One region of the Pedobacter sp. JCM 36344 genome, then DNA from elsewhere that is predicted to be linked to it. Evidence: riboswitches for the same ligand, from Rfam matches in the RefSeq annotation. Region 1 holds a riboswitch; the other holds the start of a gene.

Evidence for each region. Region 1 has a riboswitch for S-adenosylmethionine ahead of metH (methionine synthase). Riboswitches for the same ligand answer to the same signal wherever they lie in the genome.
Region 2: another riboswitch for S-adenosylmethionine. It lies ahead of ACHFIZ_RS13850 (O-acetylhomoserine aminocarboxypropyltransferase/cysteine synthase family protein); the one in region 1 lies ahead of metH (methionine synthase).

What each region holds. Positions count from the first base shown of each region.
Region 1 is NZ_JBKHKK010000012.1:119,783-124,220, forward strand. Features, by position in the region: gene metH (methionine synthase) at 1-1,953, opposite strand, end outside; SAM riboswitch class I at 2,094-2,203, opposite strand; gene ACHFIZ_RS12975 (Bax inhibitor-1/YccA family protein) at 2,468-3,220, opposite strand; gene ACHFIZ_RS12980 (hypothetical protein) at 3,269-3,841, opposite strand; gene murQ (N-acetylmuramic acid 6-phosphate etherase) at 3,844-4,438, opposite strand, start outside.
Region 2 is NZ_JBKHKK010000014.1:46,402-50,839, forward strand. Features, by position in the region: gene metX (homoserine O-acetyltransferase) at 1-592, opposite strand, end outside; gene ACHFIZ_RS13850 (O-acetylhomoserine aminocarboxypropyltransferase/cysteine synthase family protein) at 615-1,922, opposite strand; SAM riboswitch class I at 2,121-2,232, opposite strand; gene ACHFIZ_RS13855 (trans-sulfuration enzyme family protein) at 2,401-3,516, opposite strand; gene ACHFIZ_RS13860 (hypothetical protein) at 3,631-4,119, shown strand; gene mqnE (aminofutalosine synthase MqnE) at 4,270-4,438, shown strand, end outside.

The sequences.
Region 1 (4,438 bases):
TACAGACTCTTTACGCCATTCTTCGTTTCTAATGATCTCTTTTCCTTTGGTTTTTATGGTATCTGCAAATTCGACCAGTCGTTCGGTAGCATCGTCTCTGCGGTTTAGAAGTACATCTTCTACCAACACCAGAAGTTCAGGTGGAATCTCCTGATATACTTCAAGCATCCCTGCATTTACAATTCCCATATCTAACCCCGCCTTAATCGCGTGGTAAAGAAATGCAGAGTGCATGGCTTCTCTTACCGTATTGTTACCCCTAAAGGAGAAGGAAATATTGGATACCCCGCCACTTACTTTTGCATGAGGCAGGTTTTCTTTAATCCATCTTGTTGCATTGATAAAATCAACAGCGTAATTGTTGTGCTCTTCTAGTCCTGTTGCAACTGTCAGGATGTTTGGGTCGAAAATAATGTCCTGTGCAGGAAAGTCAATCTCGTTAACTAATATGTCATAAGATCTTTTACAGATCTCTTTTCTTCTCTCAAAACTGTCTGCCTGTCCACGCTCGTCGAAAGCCATTACCACAACAGCTGCGCCATAAGTCATGATCTTTTGTGCGCTTTCTCTAAACTTATCTTCGCCCTCTTTAAGGGAAATTGAGTTCACTATGCCTTTTCCTTGCAAACACTTCAAGCCGGCTTCAATAACCGTCCATTTGGAAGAATCGACCATGATGGGAAGCTTGGAGATATCTGGTTCAGAAGCGATAAGGTTGAGAAACTTAGTCATAGATGCTTCTGAATCGATCATGCCTTCATCCATGTTTACATCAATGACTTGAGCACCACCTTCCACCTGTTGTCTGGCAACAGTTAGCGCAGCCTCAAAGTCTCCGCTTAAAATAAGCTTCGAAAACTTAGGCGAACCTGTGATATTGGTACGTTCTCCAATGTTTACAAAGATGCTCTCTGGTGTGATCGCTACGGGTTCCAGTCCACTCAGGCGCAAAAAGTTCTCAATAACAGGAATTTTTCTCGGTTCTATTCCTTTTGCTTTTTCAGCAATGCAACCAATATGATCTGGTGTAGTTCCGCAACAACCACCAACAATATTCACAAAACCATTTTGAATAAAATCTTCCACAAGATGTGCAGTTTCGTGAGGCATCTCATCATAAGCCCCAAACTCATTAGGCAGTCCGGCATTGGGGTAAGCAGATACATAACATCCTGCTTTGGCAGAAAGCTCCTCAATGTGAGGTCTCATGTCTTTCGCCCCCAGGGCGCAGTTGAAACCAATGCTTAAGGGTTTAGCGTGGATAACCGAATTCAGGAAAGCTTCTACCGTTTGGCCGGATAATGTTCTTCCGGACGCATCTGTAATGGTACCGGAAATCATGATCTCTATTTTGCGACCGATAACCGCTTCGTATTTCTTTATTGCATAGATCGCCGCTTTGGCGTTTAGCGTATCAAATATGGTTTCGATAAGTAGAACATCGGATCCACCGTCTATCAATCCCCTGATTTGCTCATAATAGGCGTCAACAAGCTGGTCGAATGTTAGCGCTCTGTAACCAGGGTCGTTTACATCTGGTGAAATAGAAAGTGTTCTATTGGTTGGCCCAATGGCACCGGCAACATAACATTTCCGACCAGGATTGGCCTTCATAAACTCATTAACAGCTTCTTTAGCTATTTTGGCACCTTCGAAACTCATTTCATAATCCAGCTCTTCCATCTGGTAATCTGCCAGGGATATGCGTTGTGTACTGAAAGTGTTGGTTTCTATAATGTCAGTGCCGGCCTTTAGATATTCTGTATGAATGGCCTTAATAATGTCTGGTCTGGTTAGGTTTAATAAATCGTTATTTCCCTTAACATCACAGGGATGATTCTTAAACCTTTCCCCTCTAAAATCCTCTTCTGTTAGAATGTAACGTTGGATCATTGTGCCCATGGCACCATCTATGATCAGGATACGTTTCTCTAATTCTTCTCTAATGTCCATTTAAGTTATACTATATGAGCAGGTAATAAGCTAAAATTGATAGAGGCTGAGGCCTAAACAAGTGCCGAACTAATTACAAACAAAGCTTAAGGGAAAGTTATGGAGACCAGCCGTTTAACACCAGCTTTATGCTACTAACTAACTTATCTTTCAGGAGGCATCATGGCCGTTCCAGTAGAATTTAGCACCTTGTAAGCACAGGTTGCTAAGACTTCGCAGGGTCTAATCCCTCCGTCTTTCTCTATAAGCATTGCAAAAATGCAATAAAGAAAAATCATTTCCAAAAAATCTATGATTTATGCTTTGAAGACTTTTGTAGCTAGTGTTGCACTAACAGAGGACTAACAGCGGGTTTAGAGCCTATTTGTTGGGTAAAAGGCCCTATTATGGCTAGGAGTTCCCTAGGAGTATGCTCTGAGCTACCTAGAAGCCCAGAGGCTGCTCCGACTCATTTTGTTATAAACACAAAAAAAGCCCACAATAAATGCGAGCTCTTATTTATATTTATTAGCTATTATCTTCTACCTCCGAATATCCTTAGAAGGAACAAGAAGATATTTAAAAAGTCTAGGTATAATGACAATGCCCCCATGATGGCTAATTTCTTAGTATCTCCATCTTCCATTCTAGCGCCACTTTCTTCGATACCCTCGCCAATTCTTTTCAGTTTCTGAACATCATAGGCAGTTAGAGCAGTAAAGATTGCAATACCAATGAATGCCATAAACAAGCTAAAGCTTTCGCTTTGAATAAACATGTTTACTACACTTGCAATGACCAAACCAATTACACCAACCATTAATATCGGTCCGAACTTGGTCAGATCCACATTGGTTGTGTAACCAAGGAAAGCCATGATTCCAAAAATACCAGCAGCTCCAGCGAAACAGCTGATCACCGAACTGGACGTGTAAGCAAGTAAGATAAAGCTTAAACTCAATCCTGTTAAAACAGAATAGGCTACAAAAGTAACCAAGAGTGCACCATAAGATAGCTTACTTAAGCCTGCGCTCATTAGCAAAACCAATCCTAGTGGCGCGAACATCGCTACATATCCAAGAACGGTTGGTTTTAAAGTCTCTGGATTTCTAAGGATCGAAAACAATTCTTCATTACTTGCCATAATATAGGCCGATAACGTAGAAAGACCCAATGCTATAAACATCCATAAGAAGACGTTTGCGAAGAATTTTTTGGCAACTACTCCTGTTTGGTTCTCAACAAACACAGATTTTTGTGCCCACTCGTAATTATTGTCGTTATTCATTTCTCTTAAATTTATTTAAAGATACTAATACTTTCTTTCTAACAAATCCTATGCCCCTAGTCTTTTTGTCAGGATTTCTTCAACTTTTGTAAATAGCTGAACTGGTTTTAATGTCCGCCATGCCAAATCGTCAAGCTGTCCCCCGAAATTGATATAATAGTCAATATTATAGTTGCGAAACTCAGTGATGACGTGTTCCTGGAAATTGATCCCCGTAATCCATCCATCTTCCACATCCTGAAACCACTCTTCATAATAGCTGTCCTCTTCAGAGGAGTGAAAATTCAAAACGTTTTCTCCGATCAAGATAAACTTGTTGATTCCTTCGTCGATCATGAGTTCAATGATCTCTCTTTTGAGCAGCATTATGTCATTGTTAATGGCATCATTCCACTCCCCAATGAATTCTATGATCGAGTAATTGCTATCATAATCGGTATACAGAACCTTGATATACATGGTGCTGGATCCAAAATCATCCCATTGGGGGTGGATCAGGAAATTATATAGTTGCTTGTCAAAGTAAAACTCAGAATATTGTGTTTCAAAAAAGGGGGAACGATCATCTTCTGCAGCGATGTAATCATCACGCCAGAGGTAATAAGGTTCGATCTCATGCATAGTTACAATGGTTTTTGACTGGCTTCGACAGCTTTTCTCACACTCCCATAACGCAAAAGAAGATCTTCTGCACGCTCGTGGTTGATGTTGAGTTCTTTCATCACCATCTGGGTGCCTCGATCAACCAGCTTATGATTGGTCAATTGCATATCTACCATCTTATTTCCCTTGACTTTGCCTAATTTGATCATTACAGCTGTACTGAGCATATTCAAGGCTAGTTTTTGAGCAGTACCGGATTTCATGCGGGTAGAGCCGGTTAAGAATTCAGGACCTACGACTATTTCAATTGGGAAGTCACTTTCTTTTGCAATCGGCCCGCCTTCATTACAGACAATACATGCAGTCAATACGCCATTTTTACGTGCAGTATTTAAGCCGCCAATGACGTATGGAGTTGTGCCTGAAGCAGCTAAACCTACAAGACAATCCTTCTCATTGATGTCAAATTCCTGTAAATCTATCCAAGCCTGTTTGCTATCGTCTTCCGCGTTTTCGACAGCTCTTCTGATCGCAGTATCACCTCCGGCAATAATTCCCACTACCATATCGAAGGGTACACCGAAAGTTGGGGGGCATTCTGAAGCATCAACTACA
Region 2 (4,438 bases), on a different contig from region 1:
GACCTTTTAAGCCTCCTTTAGGATTTTGAGCATAAAAGCTGCGGTCTGTTGAGATTGCTAGTCGTTGACTCTCATTGAATGCTATTCCCCATGGGGAATGTGATGCATTTGTGGCCATTAGGATTAAATTCTCAATTTTGTTGTTATCGGCAATAGCCCACTCCATGGCCTGATGACCGCCTAAAGAACCTCCTATTAGGACTTTTATCTTCCCAATGTTTAAGTGATCAGCTAATAAACGATGTCCATTAACGATATCTCTTATCGTAAATTCAGGAAAAGATAAATAATAAGGCTGGCCGGTAGCTTCATTTACACTTAAGGGATTTGTGCTTCCATAATGGGATCCCAGTATATTGGCACAAACTATAAAGTGTTCCTCTGGATTAAACAGGTCATTATTACCAAACAATCCTTTCCACCATTCAAGAACGTCAGAATTGGCGGTAAGTGCATGACAAACCCAGATTACATTATCTTTATTACTGTTTAATTTCCCATAAGTTTGATAAGCAATTTGAATGTTTGCAAGTTCATTTCCGCTTTCTAACCTAAACGGATTATCGTAATTGTAAGTAGCCTTAGTACTCATTATATGTGTAAACGTATTGTTATTATTTATGGTTTATTATTGCGAAGGCCTGTTCAAAGTCTGCCTTGATATCATCTATATGCTCCAGACCAACTGAAACCCTTAAGAGATTAGGCAATACCCCTGATGCTGCTTGTTCCTCCATGCTCAGTTGTTGATGTGTTGTTGCTGATGGCTGAATGATCAGCGTTTTTGCGTCGCCGACATTTGCAACATGACTCACTAATTTGAGGCTATCTACAACTGTGGTCGTGCTACTCGCATCTCCATTTAATTCAAAAGACAACATGGCACCAAAACCGTTTTGTAAATATTTTTTAGCATTGGCGTGATAAGGGCTACTTTCCAGTCCTGGATAATTGACTTTCTTGACCGCTTCGTGACCGTCGAGCCATTGCGCAAGGGACAAAGCGTTATCTACGTGACGCTGAACCCTCAATGATAAGGTTTCTAAACCTTGAATTAGCAAAAATGAGTTGAAAGGCGACAAAGATGGGCCAAAGTCGCGTAGGCCCTCAACTCTGGCGCGAATGGCAAATTGTATGTTTCCAAAAGGGCTACCTATTCCAAAAACATCGCTAAATACCAGTCCGTGGTAGCCTTCGGACGGCTCGCTAAACTGAGGGAACTTTCCATTTCCCCAATTGTAAGTTCCGCCATCAACTATCACCCCGCCAATGCTCGTGCCATGGCCTCCAATCCATTTGGTCGCAGACTGCACTACGATGTGTGCTCCATGCGCTAGAGGCTTGAATAGGTATCCTGCTGCGCCAAAAGTATTATCCACAATCAAGGGTAAATCGTGTTTATTTGCTATCGCAGAAAGCCTTTCAAAGTCAATAATGCTGAAAGAAGGATTCCCTATACTTTCTAGGTATATCGCCTTTGTTTTGCTATCGATTTGTGCTTCGAAATCTTCCACATTATCACCATTGGCGAATTTGACTTCGATTCCAATACGCTTAAATGCTACCTTAAATTGATTGTAGGAACCGCCGTATAAGTGTGATGACGAAACGAAATTGTCCCCTACCTGAAGAATATTATTAAGCGCTATAAACTGCGCCGCCAGTCCTGATCCCACAGCCAATGCTGCGACTCCGCCTTCCAATGCCGCAACTCGTTTCTCAAATACATCAGTAGTTGGGTTCATGATGCGGGTGTAAATATTGCCGAACTCTTTTAATGCAAAAAGGTTTGCGCCATGTTCCGAGTTCTTGAATGCGTAAGAAGTGGTTTGGTAAATTGGGACGGCTCGTGAACCTGTTGTTGGGTCTATTTCTTGGCCAGCATGTATTTGTAGTGTTTCGAATTTGTAGGAAGTTGACATAATTTAAGTTTAGAAAAGTAAATTTTAATTGTACATAGTTCTTTGGCGTACCCTTTTGAAGGGCCTTCCGGATTGAATTATTTACACAAAGGGAAGATTGTTGTTTTTATAGCATGCAACAGCACATACAGGGAGTATGCTTATGGCTACAACAATTGATTAGATATGGTAAGAATTTAACTGTTTTCATCTTGTTTAAATTTATCTTTCCAAGAAGCACCATGCACCCTGGTCAGGAATTGGCACCTTCTCCAATTGGAGGGTTGCCAGTGGGTCATTGAGCCTGTCTCTCGCCACTTCTTTATAAATCAAACCATATAATAAGGCATGACTTCATAGCTATTGCTATGTGTTGGTACAAATGTATAATATACACTTAAATATACCAAAATATTATTCTGATTATTTTATAATATACTGAATTTCAGTTGAATGAAATTTAATGAATAGATCTTTTAGCTTGATTCACTGGGTTTTATTAGCTTAAAGCCTGATTTATATCCTCAATTAGGTCGTCAATATGTTCTAGGCCGACCGATATCCGAATTAAATTCTGTGGAGTTTTTGTGTCAGGTCCTTCAACGGATGCCCTGTGCTCTATTAAGCTTTCTACGCCGCCCAGACTAGTAGCCTGAGCGAAAATCTTTACTGTGTTTACAACTTTTCTTGCTTCCTGGGCACCACCTTTAACCAAGATAGACATCATTCCACCAAACGAACTCATTTGTTTTTTGGCGATCTCGTGCTGCGGATGCGAAACTAAGCCAGGGTAGTACACAGCCTCAACCTGTTGGTGTTGCTCAAGAAATATGGCCAGAGCCATACCATTTTCACTATGGCCACGCATCCGGTAAGGCAGTGTCTTTATGCTTCGTAATAAAAGAAAGCAATCAAAAGGAGATGGTACCGCTCCACCTATTTGTTGTATATTTCTGATAGCTTCCCAAAGATCATCTATTTTAGCAGTTATCAAAATGCCGCCTAGCACGTCACTGTGGCCACCGATGTATTTGGTTGAAGAATGCATTACGATATCTGCCCCAAGATCTATTGGATTTTGGAGACAAGGGGAGGCAAAAGTACTGTCACATGCCATAACGAGGTTGTGTTTTTTGGCGATGGCAGAAATCGCACTTATATCGGTCACTTTTAGTAGTGGATTTGATGGCGTCTCGATCCAGATCAAGGCTGTATTGTCTTTAATAAAAGATTCTAAAGATTCAAGGTTCGTTAGGTCGACAAAATCAAACTCCAGCGTACTTGCGAAGATGGACATCAACTGCTTTTTAAAACCCCAATACATATCATCCGGCGCGATGATGTGACTCCCCGGTTTTAACGCCTGAAACAAGCTCATTCCTGCAGTATTGCCAGATGAAAAAGCACAGGCTTCCTCACCATGCTCCAGATCTGCCAGTGTTTTTTCAAGATTAGACCTGTTTGGATTACTTACCCTGCTGTAGATATGTCCGCCTGAATAGCCACCTTCTTCATTTCTTAAAAAAGTTGTAGATAGGTTAATAGGGCTGGTCACATCATTGGTGCTTGCTTTGAATAAATTTCCGGAATGTATAGCAAGTGTTTCGGGCTTCATTATGATATTGTTAGGTAGATAAGCGCTTATTAAGCTTAACAGTGATAAAGGTAGAAAATATTCTGTTTAAGTTTTGGCAAGATTTGTGTAATTGAAAAGCAAAACAACATTGATATGAAAAGAATAATCCTAATAGCAGCCATTTTATGTAGTTCATTAATGGTTTTGCAAAGCTGTTCCCCTAAGGGTGCTGCAAACTCAACGGTCAAAAGAGGCGACATAACTGGTAACTGGGTATTGAGCGATATTACTTTTGAAGGACTTCCGCAATCTGCGGTTAAATCTTTGTTTGATGAAGGTTCCTATACTTGCTTTCAAGGAAGTACCTGGAGCCTAACAAACAGCGGTAATGGAACTTATACGCTCCCCGGTGGTGGAGCTTGCGCAGCAAAAACACAATCTATCTATTGGTCAGCTTCACCAGCAGATCAAACTTTTCAATTCAAAAAGATTTTTGAAGGAGATAAAGCTAAGAATGTAACCTCTGGATATCGACTGGTACTTACTTCTAGCGATGGAAATAATATGGTGATTAAGTCACCTGTTGAATATGGTACATCACCAGCCTACATCGTGCTTAACTTTACAAAGGCAGTAAAATAATTTGACACTTTGGTTACGTGAAAAGGGATTCAATTGATTTTGAATTCCTTTTTGTATTACAGCTCTTTTACACAACCCTGACAGGTAATAGTTCTTGAGGAAATGTGTTCTCTTGATTTTATCTTACTTTTGCCATATTATAAAAACTTAATGAGTACTACGTCAACATTATCAGTTTTAATTCACGATCAGGACTTATCTGAACAACTTAGGTTCATCGCTGAGAAAGTTTCAAATCAAGAGCGGATTACTTTTGATGAGGGTGTTTACCTTTACGAGCATGGAGAGCTTGGATATCTTGGGGCCCTTGCCAACTATA